DNA from 2 places in the Cupriavidus sp. GW823-FHT06D04 genome. Region 1 is predicted to be linked to the other one. Evidence: predicted binding sites of a transcription regulator. Region 1 holds the regulator's gene; the other holds the start of a gene.

Evidence for each region. The regulator FliA, encoded in region 1, starts transcription of late flagellar genes. The targets are predictions, from matches to a motif close to CTAAAGTTTNNNNNNNNNNNGCCGNTA.
Region 2: a site for FliA is predicted at 3,400-3,426, ahead of AC1Q7H_RS08260 (FliC/FljB family flagellin). Genes of this name have one in related genera too.

Annotation. Positions count from the first base shown of each region.
Region 1 is NZ_JBXAHL010000003.1:287,505-302,558, reverse strand. It holds gene flhB (flagellar biosynthesis protein FlhB) at 1-547, shown strand, start outside; gene flhA (flagellar biosynthesis protein FlhA) at 544-2,625, shown strand; gene flhF (flagellar biosynthesis GTPase FlhF) at 2,636-4,966, shown strand; gene AC1Q7H_RS07470 (MinD/ParA family ATP-binding protein) at 4,978-5,772, shown strand; gene AC1Q7H_RS07465 (RNA polymerase sigma factor FliA) at 5,869-6,585, shown strand; gene AC1Q7H_RS07460 (flagellar protein FlhE) at 6,585-7,022, shown strand; gene AC1Q7H_RS07455 (flagellar protein FlgN) at 7,050-7,511, opposite strand; gene flgM (flagellar biosynthesis anti-sigma factor FlgM) at 7,517-7,825, opposite strand; gene flgA (flagellar basal body P-ring formation chaperone FlgA) at 7,987-8,778, opposite strand; gene flgB (flagellar basal body rod protein FlgB) at 9,023-9,430, shown strand; gene flgC (flagellar basal body rod protein FlgC) at 9,455-9,862, shown strand; gene flgD (flagellar hook assembly protein FlgD) at 9,918-10,589, shown strand; gene flgE (flagellar hook protein FlgE) at 10,658-11,899, shown strand; gene AC1Q7H_RS07420 (flagellar basal body rod protein FlgF) at 11,926-12,669, shown strand; gene flgG (flagellar basal-body rod protein FlgG) at 12,724-13,509, shown strand; gene flgH (flagellar basal body L-ring protein FlgH) at 13,521-14,219, shown strand; gene AC1Q7H_RS07405 (flagellar basal body P-ring protein FlgI) at 14,203-15,054, shown strand, end outside.
Region 2 is NZ_JBXAHL010000004.1:56,553-71,606, forward strand. It holds gene fliD (flagellar filament capping protein FliD) at 39-1,445, opposite strand; gene AC1Q7H_RS08255 (flagellar protein FlaG) at 1,480-1,857, opposite strand; gene AC1Q7H_RS08260 (FliC/FljB family flagellin) at 1,995-3,302, opposite strand; gene AC1Q7H_RS08265 (RNA chaperone Hfq) at 3,528-3,854, opposite strand; gene AC1Q7H_RS08270 (oxygenase MpaB family protein) at 4,600-5,556, opposite strand; gene AC1Q7H_RS08275 (hypothetical protein) at 5,792-6,040, shown strand; gene AC1Q7H_RS08280 (BON domain-containing protein) at 6,328-6,768, shown strand; gene ku (non-homologous end joining protein Ku) at 6,839-7,858, opposite strand; gene AC1Q7H_RS08290 (response regulator) at 8,073-10,082, opposite strand; gene AC1Q7H_RS08295 (hypothetical protein) at 10,394-10,789, opposite strand; gene ligD (DNA ligase D) at 10,934-13,672, opposite strand; gene AC1Q7H_RS08305 (SDR family oxidoreductase) at 13,928-14,935, shown strand.

The DNA of each region.
Region 1 (15,054 bases):
GTCGCTGCTGGTGGTGGCGGCCATCGACGTGCCGTGGCAGTACTGGGAGTACTTCAAGAAGCTGCGCATGACCAAGGAAGAGGTCAAGCAGGAATTCAAGGAAAGCGAGGGCGACCCGCATATCAAGGGCCGCATCCGCCAGCAGCAGCGCGCCATGGCGCGCCGCCGCATGATGACCGAAGTGCCCAAGGCCGACGTGGTGGTGACCAACCCCACCCACTTTGCCGTGGCGCTGCGCTATGAGGAAGGGCGCATGGGCGCGCCGCGCGTGGTGGCCAAGGGCACCGGCGATATTGCCGCCCGCATCCGCGAGCTGGCCGCCGAGCACCGCGTGCCGCTGATGTCGGCCCCGCCGCTGGCGCGTGCGCTGCACCGCCACGTGGAGCTGGGCCAGGAAATCCCCGCCGGACTCTATACCGCCGTGGCCGAAGTGCTGGCCTGGGTCTATCAACTGAAGCACTGGCACTACTCGCAGGGCCCGCAGCCGCAGGCGCCCGCGGACCTGCCGGTGCCCGATGAACTCGCCGTACCGGAAATGCGCGAATGAACGCTCTGAGCAACCTGTTCAACCTGCCCGGCCTGCGCTCCGCCGGCCAGCTCAAGGCCATGACCGGTCCGCTGCTGATCATCATGATCCTGGGGATGATGATCCTGCCGCTGCCGGCCTTTGTGCTGGACCTCCTGTTCACCTTCAATATCGCGCTGGCGATCATGGTGCTGCTGGTCAGCATGTACACGCAGAAGCCGCTGGACTTTGCCGCCTTCCCGGCGGTGCTGCTGTTCACCACGCTGCTGCGCCTGTCGCTGAACGTGGCGTCCACGCGCGTGGTGCTGCTCGAAGGCCATACCGGCCCGGACGCTGCCGGCAAGGTGGTGGAGGCATTCGGCCACTTCCTGGTGGGCGGCAACTTCGCGGTCGGCATCGTGGTGTTCGCGATCCTGGTGGTGATCAACTTCATGGTGATCACCAAGGGTGCGGGCCGTATCGCCGAAGTGGGCGCGCGCTTTATGCTGGATTCGATGCCCGGCAAGCAGATGTCGATCGATGCCGACCTGAACGCCGGCCTGATCGACGAAGCCGCCGCCAAGAAGCGCCGCGCCGAAGTGGCGCAGGAGTCCGACTTCTACGGCGCCATGGACGGCGCCAGCAAATTCGTGCGCGGCGATGCCGTGGCGGGCCTGCTGATCATGTTCATCAACGTTGCCGCCGGCATGGTGGTGGGCATGGTGCAGCACGACCTGGACTTCGGCACCGCCGTGCACAACTACACGCTGCTGACCATCGGCGACGGCCTGGTGGCGCAGATCCCGGCGCTGGTGATCTCCACCGCCGCCGGCGTGATCGTGTCGCGCGTGTCGAACGAGCAGGACGTGGGCGAGCAGCTCACCGGCCAGCTTTTCGCCAACCCGCGCGTGCTGTACCTGACCGCGGGCATCATCGGCCTGATGGGCATCATCCCGGGCATGCCGCATTTTGCCTTCCTGCTGCTGGCGGGCGTGCTGGTGTGGATGGGCCGTTATATGTCGCGCCGCGCCGCCACGCAGGAGCAGGTCAAGCGGCGCGAGGAGCGCACCCCGGCGGTGGCGCAGGAATCCACTGAAGCCAGCTGGGACGACGTCACGCTAGTCGACCCGCTCGGCATGGAAGTGGGCTACCGCCTGATCACGCTGGTGGACCGCGCGCAGGACGGTGAGCTGCTGGGCCGCATCAAGAGCATCCGCAAAAAGGTGGCGCAGGAGATCGGTTTCCTGGTGCCGGTGGTGCATATCCGCGACAACCTGGAACTCAAGCCCAACGCCTACCGCATCACGCTCAAGGGCGTGGAGATCGGCCGCGGCGAAGCCATGCCGGGGCAGTGGATGGCGATCAACCCCGGGCAGGTCAGCGGCACGCTGCCGGGCGCGGCCACGCGCGACCCCGCCTTCGGCCTGCCGGCCGTCTGGATCGACGCGGGCATCAAGGAGCAGGCGCAGTCCTACGGCTATACCGTGGTCGATGCCAGCACGGTGGTGGCCACGCACCTGAACCACCTGATCCACATGCACGCCGCCGAGCTGCTGGGCCGCCAGGAAGTGCAGGCGCTGCTGGACCGCATCGCCAAGGACTCGCCCAAGCTGACCGAAGACCTGGTGCCGAAGGCCATTTCGCTGACCGCGCTGCAGAAGATCCTGCAGAACCTGCTGGACGAAGGCGTGCCCATCCGTGACATGCGCACCATCCTGGATGTGGTGGCCGAGCATGCGCCCAAGATCAGCGACCCGAACGAGCTGACCGCGATGGTGCGCGTGGCGCTGGGCCGCGCCATCACGCAGCAGCTGTTCCCGAACAACGCCGACCTGCAGGTGATCGGCCTGGATGCCGGCCTGGAGCGCGTGCTGTCGCAGGCTCTGACCAATGGTGGCGGGATCGAGCCGGGCCTGGCCGATGCGTTGCTGCAGCAGACCCAGGGCGCGGTCACGCGCCAGGAACAGATGGGCATGGACCCGGTGCTGCTGGTGCCGTCGCAGCTGCGCCCGCTGATGGCGCGCTTCCTGCGGCGCACCATGCCGCAGCTGAGGGTGCTGTCGCATGCCGAGGTGCCGGACAACCGCAATATCCGCATCACCGCCATGATCGGCGCGTGAGGAGTCATAGATGAGCGTAGCCAAGTTTGTCGCGGCCAACGGCCGCGAAGCCATGCGCCAGGTGCGCGAAGCCATGGGTCCGGACGCCGTGGTGCTGTCCAACCGCACCATCGAGGGCGGCGTGGAGATTGTCGCCATGCGCGATACGGATCTGGGCAGCGTGCAGGCCACGGCGCAGGTCTACGTGCCACCCGCGCCGGTGGTTGAGCCCGCCGCCATCAGCGACCTGCGCGGTGAGCTGCAATCGATGCGCGCGATGCTGGAGCGCCAGCTGGCCGGGATCAACCCTGCCCCAAGCGCGGTTGCAAGCGCGGCAGCGCACGGCGTGGCCGCCAGCGACCCGCTGCGCGAATCCCTGTTTGAATGGATGGTCGGCGCCGGCTTCTCCGGGCAACTGGCGCGCACGCTGCTGGCGCGGCTGCCACTGGGCTACGACCGCCCCGCGGCCATGGGCTGGATCCGCACCGAACTGGCCAGCAAGCTGCCGGTGCTGGGCGACGAGGACAGCCTGTTCGCGCAAGGCGGCGTGCTGGCGCTGGTGGGCCCCACCGGCGTGGGCAAGACCACCACCACGGCCAAGCTGGCGGCGCGCTTCGTGCTGCGCCACGGTGCCGACAAGCTGGCGCTGCTGACCACCGACAGCTTCCGTATCGGCGCGCACGAACAGCTGCGCATCTACGGCGACATCCTCGGCGTGCCGGTGCATGCGGTGAAGGATGCCGCCGACCTGCGCTTCGCGTTGGCGGCGATGAAGGACAAGCACCTGGTGATCATCGACACCGTCGGCATGAGCCAGCGCGACCGCAGCCTGTCGGAACAGATCGCCATGCTGGCCGGCGTGCCCGCGCCGGTGCAGCGCGTGCTGCTGCTCAACGGCGCCAGCCACGGCGATACCCTCAATGAAGTGGTGCATGCCTACCGCCATGACGCCGCGCCCGATGGCGGCGGCATCGACGGCTGCATCATCAGCAAGCTGGACGAAGCCACCCACTTGGGCTCGGTGCTGGACGTGGTGATCCGCCATCGCCTGCCGGTGTTCTACGCCTCCACCGGCCAGCGCGTGCCCGAGCACCTTGAGCTGGCCAACAGCACCGCGCTGGTGGAGCGCGCCTTCCTGACGCCGCGCCGCGGTTCGGTATTTGCCGATGCGGACGCCGCACGCCGGCGCAGCGCCGGCACCGATGACGAGGTGCCCGCGCGTGGCGGCGCCGACGAGGTGCTGCGCTCGCTGAGCGACAGCGCGGACGCGCTGAGCCAGTGCGTGGCAGAACTCAATGGCGCGGGCCTGGGCCTCGACCTGGCCCGCTCGCTGTGGCAACAGCGCGGCGCCGACGCCCCGGCCCTGCGCGCCATGTCGCAGCAGGTGCGCGAAGCGGTCTGCCGCGACGTGACCCGCCAGTGCGAGCAATACGTGCTGGCCAGCGCCGCCACGCTGCAAGTGGCCGTGCCCGGCCGCCGCACGCCGCAGCCGATGCAGCACACGCTGTGGTTCGCCGACCGCGACGGCATGCCGCTGGCCGCCACCGTGACCTCGACCGGCCGTGCCGGCCAACCGCTGGGCGAAGCCGAGTCCGATGCCGCCAGCCTGCGCGCCGCCATGAGCGCCGCGCGCAAGGTGGTCAACCTGATTGATGCCATACCGTCCGCCGCCATGCTGGCACGCTGGCAGCAGGCCGGCGAGCGCTGGGTGGCCAGCGCTCGCAAGACCGCGCGCGTAGTCAGCGCCGGCGCCGCCTGGAAGCTCGATGCGCTGGCCGACACGCTGACCTTCCACGCCGTCGGCGAGGACACCGTGCGCGAGCGTGAAGCCGTGCGCTGGCTGGCCAGCGCCGAAGTGCGCGTACCGGACAGCCCGGTGCGCGGCAAGGGCACCCCCGAAGGCGGCATCGATGCCTGCCTGGTGGTGGCCCGCCTGGCCGACCGCGCCACCGGCGAACTGCTGGATACCCGTTACCTGCTGTGCGACCCGGCGCTGGCGCAGGAGGCCGCGCAGGTGGCGCGCTGGGCCTTGTGGACCGACGCAGCCGATGCGCGCCTGCGCACGCTGCGCCACGCCATCGACCACTTCGCCCAGGACGCCGAAAGCGGCCACGCCGCCGGCGCTGCGCTGGCCGCGCTGCAACTGGGCCTCTCGGTGCTGCGCCTGGAACACGCGCCGACCGCGGCCGCGCCCGCCTTCCTCGCGCGCCTGGCTGGCCGCACGGCGCGCCAGGGCGCGCCGGTGCCGGGCACGGTGCTCAATGAAGGCATGGGCCGCATGCTGGCATTGCTCGACGTGCTGGAAAACTATCCGGGCCGCGGCACCGCCGTGTCCGCTGAAGCCATGGAGGTCCTGCAGTGAGCGCCCTCGCCATGGACCAGGCCGAGAGCCTGCGCCGGATGCTGGCGCCGCGCACGACGCGCCGTATCGCCGTGGTCGCCAGCGAAGGCGGTGCCGGCGCGACCACCGTGGCCCTGGGCTTATCGCACGCGCTGGCCATGCAGGGCGAACGCGTGCTGCTGGTCGACGAAGACGCTGCCGCGGCGCGCGCCACGCGGCTGTCCGGCGCCAGGCCCGCCGGCACCCTGGCCGATGTCAGCGCAGGCCGCCTGCCGCTGGAAGCTGCTGCAGGCACCGGTCCCGGTGGCGTGCTGTCGGTACTGCCGGCTGGCCGGCCTGTGCCGGGCAGCGCCTTGTCGGCTGCTGCCGCGAGTGGCTTTCGCAGCGTGCTGGTGGATGCCGGCGTCGATGCCGACGGCGCGCTGTCGCCGCTCGCGGGCGGCGCGCACAATGTGCTGATCGTAATGCGGCCTGAGCTCGCGTCGATCACCGCCGCCTACGCCTGCATCAAGCGCCTGCATCACCTGTATGCCTGGCGCCAGTTCCACCTGATCGTCAACATGGCGGCGAGCGAGGCCACGGTGCAGGCAATCCTGCGCAATCTAGCGCGCACGGCCAGCCAGTACCTGGGCGTCGAGGCGTTGTGCGCGGGCTGGTTGCCATCCGACCCGCTAGTGGCGCGCGGCGTGCAACTGGGGCGCTGCGTGGTCGAGGCGTTTCCGGCGGCGCCGGCCACCACCGCGCTGCGCCGCACCGCCGGCGGCATCGGCGCCTGGCCGCTGCGCGCGGACGCGTCCGCCCCCGTGCCCGCAGCCGCAATGGCGTGAGCCTGCCAGTCATGCCATCTCACCGAACCAGACCCTGAGCCAGCCCCCGCCCACGTTGTGGCGGTCCAGCAATCCAGCATTCACGAGAATTGCACCATGTACACGATCCAGGGAAAGCTCGAACAGGCCGATGTGGTCAAGGCGCATGCACAGCTGGTGCGCCGCATCGCTCTGCAACTGGCCGCCAGGCTGCCTGCCAGCGTGCAGATCGACGACCTGATCCAGGCCGGCATGATCGGCCTGCTGGATGCCGCCAAGCGCTATGAAGACACCCACGGCGCGCGCTTTGAGACCTATGCCAGCCAGCGCATCCGCGGCGCCATGCTTGACGAGGTGCGCGCCAACGACTGGCAGTCGCGCAGCCTGCGCCAGTTCACCCGGCGCATCGAGCGCACGCAGCGAGGGCTGGAGCAGAAGCTCGGGCGCGCGCCGGTCGACTCCGAAGTGGCCGAGGCCATGGAGATGGCGCTGGACGAATACCAGTTGCTGCTCAATGAGGTCTATGGTTGCCAGCTACTGCACTACGAGGATTTCGAGCGCTCCGGCGAAGAAGACTTCCTGGACCGGCACCTTGGCGGCAGCGATGACGGCAACCCGCTGACCGTGCTGATGGAAAGCGGCATGCGCGAGGCGCTGATCCGCGCCATCGACCGGCTGCCCGAGCGCGAGAAGCTGGTGCTGTCGCTGTGCTACGACCAGGAGCTGAACCTGCGCGAGATCGGCGCGGTGCTCGATGTGACCGAGTCGCGCGTGTGCCAGATCCGCGGCCAGGCGATCACGCGGCTGCGCAACCAGTTGCGCGGCTTGCTGTGATGCAGAGGATGGGCCGCGCCGCGCGCGGCGCTTGCTGCCTGCTGGCTGCCGTATCGGCCTGCGCCTGGGCCGCCATCGAGGGCGGCACCCGCCATGCCTGGACCGGATCGGTCAACGGGCCGGCACTCTACGGCCGCGGACAGCGTGCTGTGTCGCCGCCGATCCTGCCCATCGGCGTCTTGCCGCAGTCAGAAGGGGTCATCACGTCGGTGCGCTGGCGCTACAGCTTCGCCAAAACCCCACCCCTGGAACTGCAAGCCTATCTCTGCAATGCCCAGCGCTGCGTGCTGCTGCCGCAGGCGGAAGGCAAGACCGATGCGTTCTTCGGGGATGATGCCACCAAGGGCTTTGTATTCGCGTTCCGGGTGCCGGGGCAGGGTAGCCTGGTGCCGGTGCTGCAGGGGCGCAGCAATGAGTTGGTGGTGGGGTTTCGGTAGGAAAGAACGGAACATCAGGCGATAGCTTCAACCCGCTGCCAGACTCACCCCACCCGCTCCAGCCGCAGCCTTCCCATCCTTCCCATACAACCCCGCATCCCCGCCACTATGCTGGCGCAGCGCCTGGATGGCTTCGCGGGTGAAGTCGAGGTGGGCGTTGACGACGGCGCCGTTCAGGGCGTTGCCGTCGCGCGCGGTGCGGGCGGCGAAGATCAGCTGGCGCCAGGCGTCGGCCACGGCCGGGTCGACCTGGCGGCCGAGCAGCTGGCCTTCGGGGCCGGCGCGCAGGCCCAGCGTGCCCATCTGGGCTTCGCGGGCCTTGAGCTGGCGGGACAGGGCCTGGCCCAGTTCAACCTTGCGCGTCAGCAGTCCGCTCAGGGACTGGAAGTCGCCCCGCTTGAGGGCGTCGCGCTCTTCGGCGAGGAGTTGGCCGAAGGCCTGGATGCCTTCGGTTTCGCGCTGCAGGGACTGGATCAGGCTCTGGTTCATTTGGGCTAGCGGGGTTCGGCCTGGCCAAGCTCGCGCAGGGTCGCGAGCAGGCCGTCGGCAATCTTGCCCGGGTCGATCCTGATCCGGCCCTCGGCGATGGCCTGGCGGATCTCTTCGACCTTGGCGGTGTCGATATCGTCGTCCGTGGGCTGCATCAGGCGGGCGCTGATGTCGCGTACCTGGGCGGCCAGCGGGCTGACGCTCAGGCCGGCGGACGGCGCCGCGGCGCTGGCCGGCGCGGCCTGGGGCCGGGCGGCGGCGTCGCCCGCGGGGGCGTCGGCGGGCCGGGACGAGGCGGTGTGGTTGATCTTCACGGGGCGTTCCTTGCTGGTTTCCTATGGCATTACGGTCGCGCCGGCGAATTCTTTAGGGCGCTCGCCCCGATTTCGACGCGCAGCGGTTTCGGCGGCATTTTCGCATGCCGCTTGCCACGGGTTTCCAGTCTTTTGGCCACGATCAAGGCACTTACGGTGGGCTACTGCAGCACCACGGTGTCGCCGCTGCGTACCAGCCCGTTGACCACCTGGCCGCTGCGCAGGCGTACCTGCACGGTGTTGCCGGTGGCGGCATCGGCCAGCACCTTGCCTTCGCTGGTGATCTGGAAGGCATCGCCCTCCACGGCCACGGTGACGGTCTGGCCCTGGCGCACGGCGATGCCCTTGCGCAGCAGGTCGGCGCGTATCGGCGAGCCCGCGGCAATACGGTTGGCGGTGACCGCGCCGGCAAGCTGCGCCGGATCGGTGATCACCGCGCGTGGCAGCGTGCCCAGGTCGCCCTGGCGGACTTCGATATCGGCCTGGCTGACCGGCTCGCCCGGGCCCAGCGCGCGTGCGGCGACGTAGTAATCAGTCAGCACCGACACGCGCGCCTGCATGTAGCGCACCCACGGCCGCTCGCCGCCGCAGCGCACGCCGACGGAGACGCGGCCCCACGTCGACGTGCCGGCGGGCAGGAACGGGTCGGGCGCAAGGCAATCCGGCGCGCGGCCGCCCGAAGGCGGCGCCACCTGCACGCTGACCTTGCCCGGCAGGCCGGCGGTCTGCTGCAGCAGGAAGCGTTCGACGGCAACGCGCGCGGGGTCTTCGGCAAAGGGGCTGGCAGCGGGGTTGCCTGCATAAGCAGCCTGCTGCTGGCCGTGCGCGGCCGGCGCCTGCATGGCGACGGGCATGACCTGCGCCGGCGCGGCACCGGCGGCGGCCGGCCCAAGCAGGCAGGCCGCCAGCAGGGCTTGCGCCAGGCTGCGGGCGTTGCGGCGATTCTGTTTCATCTGGACTTCCCGGCAAGGACGGCACGGCATGGATGGCATGCCTGGCGCACCGCCCCGTGACTGGCCGCGCGCCCGTTTACATCTGTCATCGGGGTCCCATTGTAGGCAGCCCCTCGCGCGAGGGCAGGCCGAAATGCATGGATTTCCCGTCCTTATTCATCCGATTGGCGTGACAGGTCGCCGCCTAAGATGGCAACCCTGAAGAAGGTCGTTCGCTCCGTTCATGTGAGCAGGGAGATGCCAGATGATTGACAGACTCGACGCGGCACTACGTTTCCAGCAGGAAGCGCTGAGCCTGCGCAACCAGCGGCAGTCGGTGATTGCCTCCAACATCGCGCACGCGGACACGCCCGGCTACAAGGCGCGCGACTTTGATTTTTCCAGCACGCTGGCGCAGAGCGTCGAACGCGGCCACCGCAATGAAGGCATGTCGCTGTCCACCACCTCGATACGCCATCTGCCCGCGCAGGCCCCGGGGCGCGAGGAATTCGACCTGGCCTACCGCATCCCGCTGCAGTCCAGCGTCGACGGCAACACCGTGGAAATGGATACCGAGCGCGTGGCCTTTGCCGACAACGCCGTGCACTTCGAGTCCGGCCTGACGGTGATGAATTCGAAGATCAAGACCATGCTGGCCGCGATCCAGCAATAAATCGAGCAGTAAGGGAGAGAGCGCATGCCGGCAATGAACATCTTCGACGTCGCGGGCTCGGCCATGGCCGCGCAGTCGCAGCGCATGAACGTGACCGCCTCCAACCTGGCCAATGCCGACAGCGTGGTCAGCCCCGACGGCCAGGCCTATCGCGCCAAGCAGGTCGTGTTCGGCATGGCGCCCACGCCGGGGCAGACGGACATCGGCGGCGTGCAGGTGCGAGGCGTGTCGGAAGACCCGTCGCCGCCGCGCATGGTGCACAACCCTACGCACCCCATGGCCAATGCCCAGGGCTATGTGGTGATGCCCAACGTCAACCCGGTGGAAGAGATGGTCAACATGATCTCGGCCTCGCGCTCCTACCAGGCCAACGTGGAAGTGCTCAACACCGCCAAGAACATGATGCTCAAGACGCTGACGATCGGCCAGTGACAAGCCCCGGCCTGTATCGGCAACGCCTCCACCCGCACGCAGACAACGAACCGACATGACAACCACCTCCGCGGTAGGCAGCAACAGCAACACCCAGGGTATCAACGATGCCCTCAAGAGCGGCAGCGCCAGTGCGTCCGAGCTGCAGAACAACTTCCTGACCATGCTCGTTACGCAGATGAACAACCAGGACCCGCTCAACCCGATGGACAACGCGCAGCTGACCTCGCAGCTGGCGCAGATCAGCACGGTCAGCGGCATGCAGACCATGAACGCCACCCTGTCGCAGTTGCTGTCGCAGGTCAGCGCCAGCCGCGCCATGGACTCCGCGGCGCTGATCGGCCATACCGTGATGGTGCCGGGCAAGCAGGTGTCGGTGGCAGGCGGCGTACCGGGCAAGTTTGGCCTGGACCTACCGTCGACCGCGGATGCGGTCACCGTCGACGTGCTCGACAAGGACGGCAACGTGGTGCGCACCATCGACATGAAGGGGCAGACCGCGGGCGTGCACAACGTCGCATGGGACGGCAAGAACAACGCCGGCGCGGCCGTGGCCGACGGCGACTACACCTTCAAGGTGACCGCCACCGCCAACGGCACCTCGGTGCAGCCGGTGGCGCTGGTCTACGGCAAGGTCCAGAGCATCAGCGGCGACGCCAGCGGCGTGCTGGTGGACCTGGGCGACGGACAGACCGCGAACGTCGACGACGTACGGCGCATTCTCTAAAACGCAGGTGCCGGCAGCGCACAGGCGCCGGCCGGCTTCAATGACAGCCTAGTCAAAAGGAAGCAATCATGGGTTTCGGTCAAGGGGTAAGCGGCCTGAACGCCGCCGCGTCCAATCTGGACGTGATTGGCAACAACATCGCCAATGCCAACACGGTTGGCTACAAGCAATCGGCCGCGCAGTTTGCCGACATCTACGCGGGCACCAAGATCGGCCTGGGCGTGCGCGTGAACTCGGTGGTGCAGTCCTTCAACCAGGGCAATATCGAAGCCTCCGGGCGTGCGCTGGACGTGGCCATCACCAACGGCAACGGCTTCTTCCGCCTGACCAGCCCGGAAGGCGCGGTCTACTACTCGCGCAACGGCCAGTTCCAGCGCCAGGAAGACGGCCGCATCACCAATATGCAGGGCCTGCAGGTGACCGGCTATCCCGCCGGCGTGGCCGGCGGTGCCGGTGTGCAGCCGCAGCCGCTGGTGGTCAGCAACGCGCAGATGGAGCCCAAGGCCACCAGCAACATCACGGCCAAGTTCCAGCTGGATTCGCGCAGCAAGGTGCCGGCCAACCCGTTCCCGACGGCAGCCGTGCCGCCGGCGACGACGCCCGCGCCCGACAGCAGCATGTTCAACTACAGCACGGCGATCAACGTCTATGACTCGCTGGGCAACAAGCAGCAGCTGATGGCGTACTTCGCCAAGTCAGGGGGCGCGCCCACTGTTGGCGGCGGCACTGACTGGAAGATGTATGTCACCGACGTCAACGGCAACCCGGTCGGCGGCGCACCGCTCACGCTCGCGTTCGACAACGCCGGCGCGCTGAAGTCGCCCGCGGCCAATGCCGTGACCCTGACCCAGCCGGCCGCCAACGGCGCGCAGGCCATGACGATGGCGCTGGACCTGACCGGCACCACCCAGTTCGGCGCCGACAACGACGTCAAGCAGCTCAGCCAGAACGGCTACACCTCGGGCAGCCTGCTGGGCTTCTCGGTCAATGGCGACGGCACCATCACCGGCAGCTATTCCAACGAGCAGACCAAGCCGCTCGGCCAGATCGTGATGGCCGCATTCGGCAACGTCGAAGGCCTGAAGCCGGAGGGCGACAACGTGTGGTCGGCCACCGGTGCCTCCGGCCAGGCGCTGGTCGGTACGGCCGGCGGCAGCATGGGCACGCTGCGCTCCAATGCGGTGGAAGCTTCCAACGTGGACCTGTCCGGCCAGCTGGTCAACCTGATCGTTGCGCAGCGCAACTACCAGGCCAATGCGCAGACCATCAAGGCGCAGGACACGGTCATGCAGACCCTGGTCAACCTGTGACCGCCACGCTGAGCTGAGCCGCCGCCATGGACCGCATGATCTACACTGCCCTGTCGGGCGCCAAGCAGATACTCGACCAGCAAGCAGCGGTATCGAACAACCTCGCCAACGTCTCCACGCCGGCCTTCCGCGCGCAGGTCAACCTGTACCGCGCGGTGCCGGTGGTGGGGCCGGAGGCGGGGACGCGCGCCTTTACGCTGGCCTCGACCCCCGGCGCCGACATGCGCGCCGGTCCGCTGACCTACACCGGCCGCACGCTGGATGTAGCGCTGCAGGGCAATGGCTGGCTGGTGGTGCAGGCACCGGACGGCACCGAGGCCTACACCCGTGCCGGCGCGCTGCAGGTGGCGCAGGACGGCCAGGTGCAGACCATCTCCGGCCTGCCGGTGATGGGCGACGGCGGTCCGCTGGCGGTGCCGCCAGGCTCGCAGGTAACCATCGGCACCGACGGCACCATCACCGCGCGCGGCCCCGGCGAAGCCTCCGCCGGCCTGGCGCCGGTGGGCCGGCTGCGCGTGGTCAACCCGCCCAACGACGCCATCGCGCGCGGCGATGACGGCCTGTTCCGCCTGCGCCCCGGCGCCCAGCCGCTGGAGGCCGATCCCACTGTGCGCGTGATCTCGGGCGCTCTGGAAGGCAGCAACGTCAACCCGACCGAAGCCATGGTCGAGATGATTGCCAATGCCCGCCGCTTCGAGATGCAGATGAAGATGATCCAGGGCGCCGACGGCAACGAGCAGCGCGCCAACCAGCTGCTCTCGACCAACTGACCTGAATGACTGACCGGCACGGCGCGCCGTGCCAGGACCAACGCAAGGACCACCATGATCCGCTCTCTCTGGATTGCCAAGACCGGCCTCGATGCGCAGCAGACGCAGATGGACGTGATCTCGAACAACCTGGCCAACGTGTCGACCAACGGCTTCAAGCGCGGCCGCGCGGTGTTCGAGGAACTGATGTACCAGACCATCCGCCAGCCCGGCGCGCTGTCGTCGGACCAGACCACGCTGCCTTCCGGCATGCAGCTGGGCACCGGCGTGCGCCCCGTGGCCACCGAGCGCATCCACACCCAGGGCAACCCGCAGCAGACCGGCAATGCCAAGGACGTGGCCATCCTGGGCCAGGGCTTCTTCCAGGTGGCGCTGCCCGACGGCACCACCGCATACACGCGCGACGGCTCGTTCCAGGTGGACCAGAACGGCCAGCTGGTGACCTCCAGCGGCTTCGTGATCCAGCCCGCCATCACCATTCCGGCCAATACGCTGTCGATGACCATCGCGCGCGACGGCACCGTGTCGGTGACGCAGCCGGGCTCCAGCGCCAACGTGCAGGTGGGGCAGCTGCAGCTGGCCACCTTCATGAACCCAGCCGGCCTGGAAAGCATGGGCGAGAACCTGTACGTGCAGACCGATGCCTCGGGCGCGCCCAACACCACCGTGCCGGGCCTGAACGGCGCTGGCGTGGTGCAGCAGAACTACGTGGAAGCGTCCAACGTGAACGTGGTGGAAGAACTGGTCAGCATGATCCAGACGCAGCGCGCGTATGAGATCAACAGCAAGGCCGTGCAGGCATCCGACCAGATGCTGCAGCGCCTGTCGCAACTGGGTTGATTGGTGTGAACATGGCCACCTTGCTTTCCCGCCTAGGCGCGCATGCGCTGGTTTGCCTGGCCGGCGTGGCAATGCTGGCCAGCGGCGGCTGCGCGCTGATGCCGCGCGAGCCGCTGGTGCAACTGCCCACCACCGCGCGCGCAGAGCCGCGGCCGATGGGCCCGGCTTCCGGCTCGATCTACCAGTCGTCCTACGCCGGCAACCCGCTGTTCGAGGACCGGCGTCCGCGCAATGTGGGCGACATCCTGACGATCCTGATCACGGAGAACGTCAACGCCAGCAAGAATTCCGGCACCAATGCCAGCCGCACCGGCAACACCGCGCTGGCGTTCGACGCCGTGCCGCGCGCGCTCAGCGGCCTGTTCAACAGCAGCAGCAACGCCAGCATCAACGGCGCCAACACCATGAAGGCCAGCGGCGGCGCCAGCGCGGCCAATACCTTCAACGGCACCATCACCGTGACCGTGCTGGAGGTGCTGACCAACGGCAACCTGGTGGTCTCCGGCGAAAAGCAGATGGCCATCAACCAGGGCGCCGAGTTCATCCGCTTCTCCGGCGTGGTCAATCCGCGCACGATCACCGGCGACAACGCCGTGCTGTCGACGCAGGTCGCCGATGCGCGCATCGAATACACCGCCAAGGGCGTGATCGACGAAGCGCAGAACATGGGCTGGCTGCAGCGCTTCTTCCTCAATGTTTCTCCGTTCTGACCGCGCCATGTCCGCTCCCATGCTCGCCCGTTTTCTGTCCCGCCTGCTGCGCCTGAGCGTGATCAGCCTGGCGCTGGGCGTGGCCTTCGGAGCCTTTGCCACCGTTGCCAAGGCCGAACGCCTGAAGAACCTGGCCACGTTCCAGGGCGTGCGCGAGAACCCGCTGGTGGGCTACGGCCTGGTGGTCGGCCTGGACAACACCGGCGACCAGACCATGCAGACGCCGTTCACCACGCAGAGCCTGACCAACATGCTCTCGCAGCTGGGGATCACGCTGCCGGCCGGCAAGAACATGCAGCTCAAGAACGTGGCGGCGGTGATGGTGACCGCCTCGCTGCCCGCGTTCGCGCAGCCCGGCAGCCAGCTGGACATCGTGGTGTCGTCGATGGGCAATGCCAAGAGCCTGCGCGGCGGCACGCTGCTGATGACCCCGCTCAAGGGCGCCGACGGCCAGGTCTATGCCATCGCCCAGGGCAATATGCTGGTGGGCGGCGCGGGGGCGTCGGCCAACGGCAGCAAGGTTCAGATCAACCAGCTGGCGGTGGGGCGCATCGCCAACGGCGCGATCGTGGAGCGCGCGGTGGCGCCGTTCCAGCCAGATGGCGGCGTGCTCAACCTGGAACTGAAGGATACCGATTTCGGCACCGCCGAGCGCGTGGTGGAAGCCATCAACCGCTCCATGGGCGGCGGCGTTGCCGCGGCGCTGGACGGGCGCGTGGTGCAGGTGCGTGCGCCGGCGTCGGCGGCCGCGCGCGTGGGCTTCCTGGCCCGCATAGAGAACATCGACGTGACCCCGGCCAAGGCCGCGGCCAAGGTGATCCTGAACGCCCGCACC
Region 2 (15,054 bases), on a different contig from region 1:
GGTTGGGTTCCTTCAGGCTGTGGGATGCGGCGGGACGGTTACTTTTTGGCGCTGTTGTTCAGCGCATTGAACTGCTGCGTCAGGTAGCTGCTTGTGCGGTTCATCTGCGCGACCACCAGGTCCAGTTGCGTGAACTGGGCCTTGTATCGAGCAACCGTGGCAGTAACGCGGTCCTGGACGCGGTCATAGTCGTCTTCCAGGTCCTTCAGCGTCTTGGTGATGCCATCCTGAGCCACCTTCAGCGCGCCATCGGTCTTGCTCAGGCCCTCGATATAGGTGCTGGCGCGCTTGCCGATTCCGCCGTCGCCGGTGGTGCTGGAAAACAGGGACGTGACGCGGCCCAGGTTGTCGTTTATCGCCTTGGTCAGCTTGGTGTCGTCCAGCTTCATCGTGCCGTCTTTGTCGAAACTGATGCCGACGTCGATCAGCGTGATCGTGCCGCCGTTGCCGTCATCCATGGCGCCGCCCAGCATCGACCGCAGGCCGGACTGGATCGTGCGCAGCGTGCCGTCGCCAGTCAATGCCGCGGACGTACCGGCCTTGGTATCGAATGCCGTCAGCGACTTGGCGGAACTCTGAATGTTGTTGTAGGCGGTGACAAAAGCCTGGACGGCGGCCTTGATTGCGACGTTGTCACGGGTCACCACCAGCGATGTCGTGCCTGGCTTGACAAGGTTCATGGTCACGCCCTGCGCTGCGTCCACCACTGAATTGCTCTGGCTGACCACGTCGATGCCGTTGATCTTCAGCGTCGCATTGGCAGGCGGCACCTTCTGTTCCATCTTGTTGGCGGCGGGCGCCGCGGCCGGGTCGAACGCAACCACGCTGTTCAGTGCAGCATCGGTCGACGACACGCGCATGGTGGCTTGCGTTCCGGTCTTGTCCGACGTCAATACCAGGCGGTATGGGCTGGCGCTGCCGTCATTGACGATGCTGGCGGTCACCCCGATGCCGGCCTTGTTGATGGCATCGCGCATCCCTTCGAGGGAAGAATCCGCGGGGATGGTGACCTTCTTGGTGGTAGTGGCGGCGCCACCGGTGGCCAGCGCTTCGCCGAAGTCGAACACGAGCTCGCCGCCGCCGATCGCGGCCTTCTGGTCGGCAACGTTGCTGCTCACCAGCGACTGCGCGGTGGCCAGCGTGTTGACAGTAATGCTGTAGCTGCCAGGCACGGCGTTGGCAGCGGTGGTGACGGTCATCACGTCCGTGTTGCCGACGCTGGCCTTTACGGCGCCGAAGGTGGCAGCATCGGACAGCTTCTTCGCCGCGCCCTGGTAGGCATCCAGCACGCTTTGCACCTGACTGTAGGCCGACAACTTGGTCTGGTAGCTCTTGGCCTGCGCATTGATGGCGTCAAGCGGTGCCTGCTCGGCCTTCTGCAGCTGGTCCAGCAGATCGCTCAGTTGCAGGTTGGAACCGATGCCGATGGAGGAGATCGTTGCCATATTATTGTCTCGTCTTCAACTGATATTCAGGGGCTCAGGCCGCGTGGTTGATGAACAACCCCTGCAGCTTGTCGATGGCGCGGGCAATGCGCAGCACCTCTTCGGTGGGCATCTGCCGGATCAGGTCGCCGGTTTCCTTGTCGATCACCTTGGTGATGACGCGGTGCGTGGCGTCGTCGATCTCGAAGCGCAGGCCGATGGTGGTGGTCTTGAGCGCGTCGACCAGCTCGCCGATGGCGGCGCTGGTTTCCAATCCCTGGGCGGCTTCTGTGTGGTCGCTGGTTACGGCACGATCCTGTCGCTGCGTAGCCTGGCTGGCCATGGTGGTGGCGCCGCCAGACGGCATGGCAACGGCTAAGCCTTCGGCTGGCATCCGCACGGTAAAGGGGTTCACTGTCGGGGGAGGCGCCATCGAATACTCCGTCCGGGTTGGGAGGGTTCAGTTCCAGGAGAAACGCTTTGCAGGCAGTCGGGCTGCCTGCGAAATGCTCCTCGGGCAAAAAGGCCGGGCCTTGCGGCCCAGCCTTCTTGCGCGTTTCGCCGACGCGATTAACGCAGCAGCGACAGCACGCCTTGGGTGGTCTGGTTGGCTTGCGCCAGGACCGACGTACCAGCCTGTTGCAGGATGTTCGCGCGGGTCATGTTCGACACTTCCGTTGCGTAGTCAGCGTCCTGGATGCGCGAGCGCGACGAGGACAGGTTGGTCACGGTGGTGCCCAGGTTCGAGATGACGGAGTCAAAACGGTTCTGGACTGCACCCAGCGAGCTGCGCAGGTCGTCGACTTGCTTCAGCGCGGCGTCGATCTTCTTCAGCGCGTTGCCGGTGGGAACGCCCGTGAATTCGGCCGTGGGGGTGGCGCCGCTCAGGGAGATCGTGCCAACGGCCACGTTGAGCGTGGGGGCTGCACCGCCGTCGACCAGCGTATTGGCAGCGACGTAGTTCTTGCCCTGCACGGTGACGTAGCCCGTGGCAGCGCCTGTAGCATCGTTGGCAACGCGCACCAGTTGGTCTTGCAGCGTGACGGCGGCGCTGATGCCATTGGCGGTGTCGTCGAACGCAACATCGGCTTCGTTGAGCTTCACGGCCCCGGTGGTACGGTCGACCGAAGCGGCAAAGTAGTCGTCACCAGCCTTCACGACGAACTGGCCCGAGTTCGCACCGGCAGCCGTCTTGACTTCGTGCAGTTCGAGGTCCGCTGCGGCGAAGGTCTTGCCGGTTGCGGCGTTGATCTTGGTGACGTCGCCTGCAGCGAAGCTCACGTTGAACGAACCGGTACCAGCGGCAGCGTTGATCGTGGTGATCTTCGGGCCAACGTCCAGCGAGTTCTTGGCCACCGAGAAGCCGCTCAGGCCCAGCGTGGTCCTGTCGATCTGCTTCAGATCGATGGAGATGGTTTCGCCGTCGTTGGCGCCAACCTGGACGGACAGCTTGTTGCTGCCGGCCAGAACCTTGACGCCGTTGAAGTCGGTCTGTTGCGACGTACGGTCGATTTCAGACAGGCGCTGGTTGATTTCATCCTGAATCGACTTCAGGTCAGACGACGAGTTCGAACCCGTGGCCGCCTGGACCGACAGTTCACGAATACGTTGCAGGTTGTTGTTGACTTCGGTCAGCGCGCCTTCCGTCGTTTGTGCCAGCGAGATGCCGTCGTTGGCGTTGCGCTGGGCTTGCGTCAGGCCGCGGATGTTCGAGGTAAAGCGGTTGGCGATGGCCTGGCCGGCGGCGTCGTCCTTGGCGCTGTTGATGCGCAGGCCCGACGACAGGCGCTGGATCGCCGTGTTCAGCGACGATTGCGACGTGTTCATGTTGTTCTGAGTCATCAGAGACAACGAATTGGTGTTAATGACTTGCGCCATGGTACGACTCCTATATGCAAAGTTTTGGGCATTCCGGCTAGTGCCGTAACGTTGGCGGCCTGCTTTGCAGGGCGTAGAGTGCCTCCGTTGCTTGGGTTATCGACCGGGCAAGGGAAAGGTTTAGAGTGATCTCCGCGATAGTTTCGCGGGGTGCCGGCAGGGCGGGCGGAGGCCCGGCGCGGCAGGGGGCGCCGGAGCGGGAAGGCGTGTGGGGCGGGCGTTGGCCTAGCGGCGCTTGCGGGTGCGGGGGATGTAGATCGGCAGGAAGTCCGGCGCCGGGGCCGGATCCGGTGCCACCACCGGCGCGTCCGGCGCATTGGCCAGCGTGACCAGGCAGATGGCCCGCTTGTAGACCACCGTGGGCCGGATGTCGTCCGGCTGCCGGCCAAGCAGCACCACGTAGTCGTCGGACGCCAGCACGAGGCCCTGCAGTCGCGCGCCGTTGGACAGGTGGACTATCACAGGCGCCTGGCTGGTGCTGTACGCTGCAAATTGCTGGTGCTGCAGTTGCTTTCGGCTCGGTGACCTGGGCCGGGTTTCCTTCTTCTTCACAACGACTCCGGAAGAGCCCACTAGGGTTCTGGCGGCTGATAATGGTCCGTTGGCCGGCGGCTTGGGGTGCGGCGCGGCCAGGGCGGCAGGGGAAACATCCGCTCTCGGTAGCTGCGGCGTCGCCGGTTGGTGCTGCCAGAAGAGAAGGGGAATACTTCGGGGCTGAGAGTAACAAAGTTCTACAAGCGTTGACGAACCGCGCGCCAATTCGGATCTAGAGTCTTTGCTCTATAAAATGTGTTGCTCTCGAAGCTTGGATATTGTAACAGATTGTGCGCTGCCGCATGCTGCGGCGAGGGATGCAGGCCGGCAGGCCCGGTGTGGACGGGGCCCGTGAGGAAATTGCCAGCCCATGCGAAAAATGCCCTGATGTAGCGTCAGGGCCCAAATTATCAAAAGTGCGCAAACGATCTCATATCGTCATGAGGGAATCCCCTGATAGAAGCGGGATTTACACCTCATGTAAGCGCGTTTATATTCTTGGCAAGAGCCTTTCGGCTCGAGCAGTCCTGGAAAGCCTACGAGCACCCCGCGCGTAGGCTTCTTTTTTGCCTGCGTCGTTTGAATCGCGCTCTGTGGCGCTGTGGCTGGTGCGGCTGGTAAATCCGACCGGCCGTTCGGAATGCCGAGGCAGATTTAACGCCACTTTCGCGGCGCGCAATCCTCCGAAATGCGAGGGTTTTTGCCGCCAATTCTCATTTCCCTTCAAGAAGTGTCCGCTGAACGCCGATAGCCGGCGCGGCCCTCAGCCGGCCGTGGTGGCGGTGCCGCGGGCCACGCGCCGCCGTGCACGCGCTGCCAGGCCGGCGCCCAGCACCCAGCGAAGCGCCGGTGCCAGCACATGCATGCCCGCGAGTGCGGCCGGGCGCCGTATCGAAGGGCCGTCCAGATCGAGCTGGTGCCGTGCCCACGGCGGCAGGAGGGCGATGCCGCCGTGGGCCATGATGCGCACCGCCGGCTGCAGCAGCGGGTTGGCCACCGGCATCTTCCGCACCAACCGCACCACTTCGCTGGTGCGTTCGCTGGCCAGCAGCGCAGGCCGCATGGCCTCAAGGTAGGCCGTGACTTCGGCGCGCGAGCGCGGCACGTCGGCCGCGCCCAGCATCTCGGCGATGCGCGCGACCTCGTCGTAGTAGCGATCCTGCTCGGCGCTGCTCAGTGGCCCGACATAGCGCAGGTAGCCAGCCAGGAAGCTCGAGACCTCGGCCACGTGCACCCACGTCAGCAACGCCGGATCGGAGGCTGCATAGTGCCGCCCGTCCGGAGCCACGCCAATCACGCCGGCATGGATGCGCCGTACGCGCCCGATCAGCGCCATGGCATCGGCACGGCTGCCGTAGGTGGTGCCGGCGATGAACTGCGCGGTGCGCCCCAGGCGCCCCTGCATGTCGGTGCGAAAGCTGGAGTGGTCCCAGACCCCGGCCAGCGCCAGCGGATGCAGCGTCTGCAGCAGCAGCGCGCTGACGCCGCCCGCGAGCATTGCCGGAAAGTCGGCGTGCACGCGCCAGCAGACCGCGTCGGGCCCGAACAGGCCGGGATCGCCCGGTGGGTTGTCGTAGTCGAGGGTCAGGCCGGAATTGCTGCGGGTCAGCGCGCGCACGTGCGCGCCAGCGCGCTCACGCAGCCTGGTGGAGAGATGGTTCAGCGGCCCGCGTCCTGGCTGCGCAGGGCGGCCGGCGGCGGGGTCGGTAAAGCTGGACAAGGCCGGTGGTGCCTGGATGGGGAAGTCAGGGCCAGCATACACGGGATGCGGGACGATGTGCGCGCGGTCATGCCGGTGCGCTTGCCGCAAAAAGGGCCGGAGCCCCCTTGCGGGAGTCCCGGCCTGCCAATCTCCGGCGTATGCCCCTGCGGCCGCACCGCATGTTGCTGCCGCACATACCCGGAAAGCTGCCTGTTGTCGTGGCTGTCGCTGGTTACGGCTGGCGTTGTCCGCCTTGCTGGCCACCCTGGCCGCTTTGCTGGCCGCTGCGTTGGCCACTTTGCTGGCCCGGTTGCGAGCTGCCGCGATCCTGCTGCTGTTGTTGGTCCTGCTTGCGGTCCTGGTTACCCATTTGACCGCCGCCTTGTTGTTGTCCCGGCTGTTGCTGGCTGCCGCGTTGGCCAGATTGTTCCTGCTGCTTCTGATCCTGCGGCTTCTGGCCCGACTGCGATTGACCCGGCTGTTGCTGCTGTCCCATTGCTAGCTCCTTGACGCGGCGAACTGCCGCGTTCCCTGATTCGCAATCGCCGTGCCAAGCATGGAAGGACCCGGGTGCCGCCGGCATCGGCCTGTAGCGCGCGATGCAGCACACCGTGCGGCGGGCGCTTTTACAACGGGCGGCCCGATTTACACACCCTGGGTCCCGTCAGGGACGCCTGGCGCGGCCTGGCCGGCAGGTATGGAGCTTGCTGAAAAATGGCTTACCAGTGGTTCCGCGTGCCAGGCAAGGCACGGCAGCGGATGCGCTGGTGACCCGAACAGGAGGCAGCCATGCGTTTTTCCCGAATCCCCGCGCGCACGGTGCGGATGGTCTGTGTTGCTGCGGCGCTGGCGGCGGCCGGCAGCGCGCTGGCGCTCGACAAGAGCGGCCTGATCTTGGTTGCGGCGGACAATACCCCTGCGGCGCCCGTCAATTCCGCGCCGGGCATGCCCGGCCGTGCCGACCCTGACCGGGGCGCCGCCTCGGACATGAGCGTCGACAAGACCAAGCGCGCCGTCGAGGACAGCGCCATCACCACCAAGATCAAGACCAAGCTGCTCACGACCAAGGACCTCAAGTCCACCGCCATCCATGTGAAGACCCAGCAGGGCACGGTCGACGTGAGCGGCACGGTGCCGAGCCAGCAGCAGCACGACATGGCGCTGGACGCGATCCGCAGCGTCGAGGGCGTGACGTCGGTCAATGACAACCTGAAGGTGTCGTCGCGCTGAGACATTGCTCCCTCTCCTGCAAGCGGGAGAGGGAGAACCCCATCGGGATTTGGCGAACCGCAGCGCCGGCCTAAGCCGCGTGCTTCCTGCGCGTAGTGCCTGCACTCTTGCGCGCGGCCGGCGCGTGCGACTCGCGCTTGGCCGGTGCGCGCTTGGTCTTGGCGGCAGTGCTGGCGCCCTTGGCAGGCGGGGTCGCAGCCCGCTTTGCAGCGGGCTGCTTACTGGCGGCGGCATGCCGCGCAGGGGTCTTGCGGCGCGCGGGCGCGGCGCCTTCCTTGTCTTCCTTGCCGCGCTGGCCCAGGCTCTGGCGCAGCAGCGCCACCATGTCGATGACCTTGGCGCCCTGGCGCGGCGCTTCTTCCTCTGCCGCAGGCGGGGTCAGCTGGTGGGTCTTGCCGGAATCGATCTTTTCTTCGATGCGCGCCATCAGGTCGTCACGATAGCTGTCGCGGTACTGTTCCGGCTCCCAGTCTTCGCTCATGTCGTCGACCAGCTTGGTGGCCATCTCGATCTCGCGCGCGTGCGCGCCGGTGGGTTTGCCGGTGGCTGCCTTGGGCAGGCGCAGTTCAGAGATGGGCAGCACCTCGTCGGCAAAGCGCATAGTGTTGAGCACCAGCGCGTCGCCGTGCACCAGCATCGCGGCCAGGTGCTGGCGGGCGCGCAGCACCACCAGCGCCAGCGCGGCACGCCCGGTGCGGCGCATGGTTTCATGCAGCAGCGCGTAGCCGCGCTCGCCGCGCTTGTCGGGCTCGAGGTAGTAGGGCGTATCGAAGTAGTACGGCGGGATGCTCTGCGCGTCGACAAAGCTGACGATATCCACCGTCTGCGTGGCCTCGACATTGGCCTGGCGGAAGTCTTCCTCGTTCAGCAGCACGTATTCGTCCTTGGCGTACTGGTAGCCCTTGACGATATGTTCCTTGTCGACCGGCTTGCCGGTGCTCTTGTTGATGCGCTGGTAGCCCACCGGCGCCATGTCGCGCACGTCCAGCAGGTCCAGGTCCAGCGTCTGGCTGCGCGACGCGGGCCGCAATACCACCGGGATGTTGACCAGGCCAAAGGTTATGGCGCCTTTCCAGATGATGCGTGACACGTGACGGCTCCTTTGCCAACCGCACGGGCACGTTGCGGCGGCGGTGGCGGCAGATCGCCCGGAGGCGGGTCTGCCACCGGCTCGGGCGGGCCCGGCGGAGGCTCCGGCGGCGGGGTTTCAGGCTTGCGCTGCGGGATGTCGGGGTCGGGCGTGGTATGCACGGAGCTTCCTTGTTCAAGGGTGGACGGGATCGGCGGCTGGCATTGGCATCGCGCTAGGGGTGGCCCGCGCTGAGGTCGTCCAGCAGCCGTGTCAGCGCGTCCAGGTCGGCCGGCTTGACCAGATGCTGGTCGAAGCCCGCTTCCAGCGCGCGGCGGCGGTCCTCTGGCTGGCCGAAGCCTGTCAGCGCCACCAGCGTGGCGCCGCGCATCTCGGGCAGCGCGCGCAGCCGGCGCGCGGTCTCGAAGCCGTCCATGGCGGGCATGCCCAGGTCAAGCAGCACTACCTCCGGACGGGCGTCGGTGGCGCACGCCAGCGCGCTGGGGCCGTCGGCGGCGGTCACCACCGTATGGCCGAGCGTCTGCAGCGTCATCATCATGGCTTCGAGCGCGTCAGGGTTGTCGTCCACCACCATGATCCGGCGCGGCACGCCGCGGTGCGGCGCAGCGCGGCCGGAGCCTGGGTGCCACTTCTGCCACGGCTCCAGTGGCAGCGTCACCGTGAAGGTGCTGCCCTGTCCGGGGCCGGGGCTGTCGGCGCGGATGGTGCCGCCATGCAGGCGCACCAGCTTTTGCACCAGCGTCAGGCCGATACCGGGTCCGTCCTGCTGGAACGCGCTGCGCGGCGACTCTGGCTCGGTGCCGTCGTCATGCGGGGCCAGCGGATCGAACAGCTGCCGCTGAAGCGCCTCTGACAGGCCGGCGCCGTTGTCGCGCACGCGCACGCTGACGCGGCCACCGGACGCGGCATCGGGCACAGTGTCCGCCGCGCTGTCTTCAAGACTGGCATCGACGGCGATCTGGCCGCCGGCGGGCGTATAGGCTGCGGCGTTCTGCAACAGGTTGCTGAAGATCTGCGTCAGGCGCACCAGGTCGCCCCGTACCGGCAGGGGCTGCTCGGGCAGCGACAGGCGCAGCGTATGGCCGCAGGCCTCCATCGTGGGGCGCACGGCTTCCACCGCGGTACTGAGCGCGGTGCGCAGTTCCACCAGCTCCTCGCGCAGCGTGATGCGGCCCTGGTTGAAGCGCGAGATGTCGAGCAGCTCATCCACCAGCCGCGTTAGGTGGTGCAGCTGCCGGCCGATGATGTCGCGCGCACGGAACATGTCCTCGCGCGACGGCGAAAGCTGCTGCAACAGGTCCGCGGCGCTGCGCAGCGGCGCCAGCGGATTGCGCAGTTCATGCGCCAGCATGGCCAGGAACTGGTCCTTGCGCCGTTCCTCGTCGTGCAGCGCGCGTTCGGCGCGGTTTTGCAGCGTCACGTCCTGGCAGGTGCCGGCAATGCGCGACGGCGGCGCGCCGGCCTCGGCCGGCGGGCCTTCCGCGCTGCGCACCGGAAACGCCTGCGCGCGGATATCGCGCAGCTCGCCGTCCGGGCGCGTCAGGCGGAACTCGATGTCCAGCCTGCCGTCGCCCAGCATGCTGGCAAAGGCCGCTTCCACGCGCGCACGGTCGGCCGGGGCCACGCGCTCCAGGCAGCGGCGCGGCGCTTGCACCAGCTGCTCGGGTGTATGGCCGCACAAGGCGGTGAGCGAGGGGCTGGCGAACAGCAGGCGGGGCTCTGCCGGGTCGAGGATCCACACCACGTCGGCCAGCGATTCGGCAAGCTGGCGGAACATGTCTTCATGCGCATGCAGTGCCCGCGAAGTGCGGTGATAGGCGTCCTCAGCACCGCGCAGCCGCAGCAGCGCCTGGATCCTCGACAACACCTCGTCCGGCTCCGCAGGCTCGACCAGGTGGCCGTCGGCGCCGCAGTTCAGCAGCTCTGCGCGCTGGCGCGATTGCGCCAGCCCCGGCGAGGTCAGCAGCACCAGCGTGTGCGCGGTCTGTGGATCGGCCTTGAGCAGCCGGCAGACTTCCAGCCCGCTGATATCGGGCAGGCGTGCTGCCAGCAGCACCAGCACGGGCGCATGCTGTCGCACCAGCGACAGCGCCGAATGGCCGGTGGCGGCCTCGATCACGGAATACCCGCCGCGGTGGAGGATGCGGCTCTTGACATAGCGCGGCCCCTCGCGGTCATCGACATTCAGGATCAGCGGGGCCGGGTTGGCGACGTGCGGCTTCATGGCATCACGCTGACAGGCGCTTGCGCGCCGGCGCGGAGGGTTGCTCGGGAGCAAGGCCTAGGATGGTCCGCGGCTCCGTGTAAAACCGCGCCGGCCGCGCCGCACCGCTTGCAAGCTTTGCCGCGCCGGCGCGGCTGCCGGTTGTAGTTATTACATGCGTGCAGAAGTCGTCCATCGCCGTTCCCCCTTTTGCATCGGTACGCCTGCGGTCTGTGCCAGGCTGTTGCGCTGGTAGTGGCAAGAGACGTGCCGGGCAGGCGTCGCCCGGCACGCAGCGCGGCAAATGAACTGCGTGGCATGCGCTGCGCGCTTCAGTGGCGGGCCGCCTCGCCGCCATGCGCTTCCGCGCTGGGGGAGGTGCCGCCATGCGGTCCGGTTGAGCCGGTCGCTTCGGCAGCCTTCTGCGGGATCTTGCCGGGCTCGGTGGCGCTGCTACTGGCGGCGCCCTTGCCAAAGCGCGCGGCGATCCGGTCCTGGACCTGGCCCAATGCCTCGGCCTGCTGTTTGGCCGCTTCGGCTTCCTTGGTCTTCTTGGTTTCGGCGGCCTGCTGCTGCTCGGGCGTTGGCGCCGGCAAGCGTGCCTGCACCGGGCTGGCGGCGAAGGACAGCATTGCGCAGGAAACCAGCAGGTGACGCAAGGCGCGCTGGTTGCGTGGCGCGGCGGTGGCGGCTCGAATCTTCGCGGCGATCCTGAGTTGGCTCATCATCACGTCTCCATGTCGTCGCTGCACTGGCAGCAGTGCAACGCGGCGCACGCGGCGGGTGCGCCGGGCCGTGTGCCAATACCGGGATGCGGCAAGAAATGTGCCGCTTGGCGTTAGCTGCGGAATCCGGCAGAACGGGCGGGATGGCTAGCCGGTGCGAGCCAGTCGCGCAGCGGCGCGCGTGATCGCCTGCCGGGTGTCGGCGTAGTCCGCCCATGGGTCGTCGGCGGCCAGGGCGTCGAGCCTTGGGCCCGCATTGGCGACGGTCCACTGCGCCGCGCCTTGCAGGGTATCGAGTTCTTCCCACCACACCGGCATCGACACGCCCAGCCCCGGGCGTGCCCGCGCCGAGAATGCCGCCGCTGTGGAGGCACCGACGCCATTGCGCAGGTAATCGATGAAAATCTTGCCAACGCGGTTGCGTGGCCCGCTCTTGGCCACGAAGCGCTGCGGAATGGTCTTGGCGACATGGCGCACCACGTCATGCGCGAACGCCTTCACCTCGTCCCAGCCCGCGCGCGGCGTGATCGGCACCACCACGTGCAGCCCCTTGCCGCCGCTGGTCTTCAGGAAGCTGGCGAGGCCGAGTTCATCGAGCAGCGCCTTCATCAGCGTGGCGGCTTCCTGCATTTGTGCCCAGGGCACGCCTTCGCCCGGGTCCAGGTCGAAGACGATCCGGTTGGGGCGGTCGATGCTGCGTTTGCTGGCGTTCCAGGTGTGGAACTCCACCACGTTGAGCTGTGCCGCGGACACCAGCGCTTCGGCTGACGCGATTTCCAGCAGCGCGGGATGCCCGGGCCACAGGCCCGGATCAAGCACGTTGAGGCCGTCCACCCGCAGCGTGTCGCCATGGCGCTGGAAGAACTGCTCGCCGCCCACGCCCGACGGCGCGCGCACCATCGCGATCGGACGCCCGCGCAGGTGCGGCAACATCAGTGGTGCGGCGCGTTCGTAGTAGCGCACCAGGTCGCCCTTGGTCAGGCCGGATGCTGTGTCGATGACGCGCCCGGCATGGCTGATCGCGACTTTGCCGCCGGCGGCGGTTGCACGCTTTGCGGCGGTGCCGGCCTTCGGCTGTGTCCCGGTGTGCTTTGCTGCTTTTGGCGCCGGCTTGCCCTTGGCTGCCGGCGTTGCCGGCCGCTCCACCGACACCGCGCGCGCGGGCTTGTCGGTGCGCAGGCCGTGGAAGACGGCATGGCGCACGCGGCCTTCGCGGGTCCAGCTGCCGAACGAGACTTCGGCCACCAGCTTTGGCCGCACCCAGTGCCCTTTCACGCCTGCCGGCACGCTCTCAAAAGGCGCGGAGTCGGTGCGCAACGCGTCCAGTTGCGTGCGCAGCGCAGCCAGGGTGCGCGTGTCGAAGCCGGTGCCGACATTGCCCGCGTAGCGCAGCCGCCCGCCGCTGTCGTGCACGCCAAGCAGCAATGAGCCGATGCCGGCGCGGCTGCCCTTCGGGTCGGTGAAACCCGCCACCACGAACTCCTGGCGCAAGGTGCATTTCAGCTTGATCCACGTATTGGTGCGCGCGCTGACATAGCTGGCGTCGGCGCGCTTGCCGATCACGCCTTCAAGCTTCATGCGGCAGGCTGCCTCTAGCATGTCGGCAGGGCTGGCCTCGAAGTCCTCGCTGAACTGCAGGCGCGGCGAGGTGTTGTGCGCGAAGATCCGGCGCAGCAGGGCGCGGCGCTCCACCAGCGGCACCTTGCGCAGGTCATGGCCGGCAAAGTAGGGCAGGTCGAACACGAAGTACTGGATGGCCTCGACGCGCGCGGTATCGAAGGCGTTCTGCAGCGCCTGGAAGTCGGTCGCGCCATGCTTGTCGAGCACCACGATCTCGCCATCGAGCCAGCCGTCGGGCAGGCCCAGGGTGCCGACGTCGCGCGCCAGCGCACGCAGCTTGCTGGTCCAGTCGTGGCCCTGGCGCGTGAACAGGCGCACATCCTTGCCGTCGATGCGGGCCAGTAGCCGGTAGCCGTCGAACTTGATCTCGTAATGCCAGGCCTGCGCGTCCGACGGAGGCTGTTCCACCAGCGTGGCCAGCTGCGGCGCCAGCGCCAGCGGCAAGGCCGCGCGCGGCGCGCCGCGCGGCGGCTTCAGGGACCTCGCCGTGCTGCGCGCATCTGGTGCGGCTTCGTCAGGCGGCTGGGCGGTCTTTGCGCGCTTTGCCGCAGGCTTGCGCTGCGTGCCGCCCAGCACGCTGTCCGGCAAGGCCTCGACCACGTCGAACTCCGATGCCGGCACGGCGGTCTCGTCGCGCTCCTTGATCAGCAGCCAGGCGTCCTGCTCCTTCTGCCGGCTGCCGTGCATGCGCACCAGGGTCCAGTGGCCGTGCAGCTTTTCACCGCGCAGCTCGAACTTCAGCTTGCCGGCGCGGTAGCCGGCCTCGGCATCGCCCACCGGCAACCAGGTGCCGCGGTCCCAGACGATGACCGTGCCGGCACCGTAGTGGCCGGCCGGGATCACGCCCTCGAAGCCGGCGTAGTCCAGCGGGTGGTCCTCGCCATGGATGGCCATGCGCTTGTCGGCAGGGTCCAGGCTCGGGCCCTTGGGCACGGCCCAGCTTTTCAGCGTGCCGCCAAGCTCAAGGCGAAAGTCATAGTGCAGCCGACGCGCCGCGTGCTTCTGGATCACGAAGGACAGTTCGCTGGCGCGCGTGCGCGGCTGGCCGCGGGTGCGCGCGGCGCCGCCGGCGGGCTCCGGCGTGGCGCCGAAGTCGCGCATGCGGCGGTATTTATCGAGTGCGGCGGGGGCCTTGGCGGCTGGCGCGCCGCGTGCCGCCGGGCGCGCCGTGCTGGCGCGCTTGCCCGTATGCTTGCCGGCGCCTTTTGCTAAGGCGCGGCGTTTGCCTGGATCCTGTGGCGCTGTCGGTCGCGTGGTCTTGGCCATGGCTGTCGCCGGTTACGTGGGATGTATCCAGCTTAGGCAGCACATGCCGCCGCTGAAATCGGCGCCCGTCCTACAGTGCCCTGTGGCAGCCCCATGCGCGCGCCGCGCATGTGCTTCTTACCGGGCGTTGTAAATCTGCGGCGGCTAGCCTGTCGTGGCGCCGCCACCCAGGGCCGCGCCGGACAGGAACGCTCCTTGCGACTCCCCAGCGGCATGCCCGGCACCGTGCCGGGCCTCCCCGAGGAGGAAGCGGCGATGAAACCAACCCTGAAGAACATTGGCTCGCAGGTCATCGTCCTGACCGGTGCCAGCAGCGGCGTGGGCCTCGTGACGGCGCGCAAGGCGGCGCAGCAGGGCGCACGGCTGGTGCTGGTGGCGCGCAGCGAGGGTTCGCTGCACCAGCTGGCCGAAGAGTTGCGAGAGCATGGCAATGAAGTCATCACCGTGGTGGCCGATGTCGGCAAGCATGAAGAGGTTGGCAAGGTGGCGCAGGCTGCCATCGAGCGCTTCGGTGGCTTCGATACCTGGATCAACAACGCCGGCGTGACCATCTTCGGGCGCCATTGCGATGTGCCGCTGGAAGACCAGCGGCGGCTGTTCGATACCAACTACTGGGGCACCGTGCATGGCTCGCTGGCGGCGGCCGCGCATCTGCGCGAGCACGGCGGCGCCATCATCAACATGGGCAGCGAGGCGGCGGACGGCCCGCTGCCGCTGCAGAGCGCCTACGCGGCCTCGCAGCACGCGATCAAGGGCTTTACGGATTCGCTGCGGCTGGAACTGGAGCAGGAGCAGGCGCCGGTCAGCGTGACGCTGATCAAGCCTGCCGGACTGGAAACGCCGCTGGCGATGCACGCCAAGAATTTCCTCGATGTCGAGCCGCGCCTGCCGCCGCCGCTGTATGACCCGGCGCTGGCCGCTGACGCAATCCTGTTTGCCGCCGCGAACCCGCGCCGCGAGCTCTTCGTCGGTGCGGCCGCCAAGGCGTTCTCGGCCGCGGCGTACCATGCGCCGCACACCTTCGACCGCTTCATGCGCCGCTTCATGGGCCGCGCGCAACAGACGCACCACCCCGCGGGTCCGCTCGAGGACAACGCGCTGTATGGCAGCGGAAGCGGCCTGCAGGAACGGAGCGGCAGCCACAACGCGCTGCAATCCTGCCCCTACACCACTACGGCGCGCCACCCGATGCTGGCCACTGCACTGGTGGTGGGCGCCTCAGCCGCGGTTGCCGCGGTGTACCAGTTGCGGCACAAGCGCTAAGGTCTGTTCCCATATGGAACAGACCCTGCTGTCCGGTGCCGCGCACATTGGTGGCGCATGGGCCGCGAACACCTATCATTGACTCGAATGCCCGCATTTGCGGGCATTCGGCCCTCCGC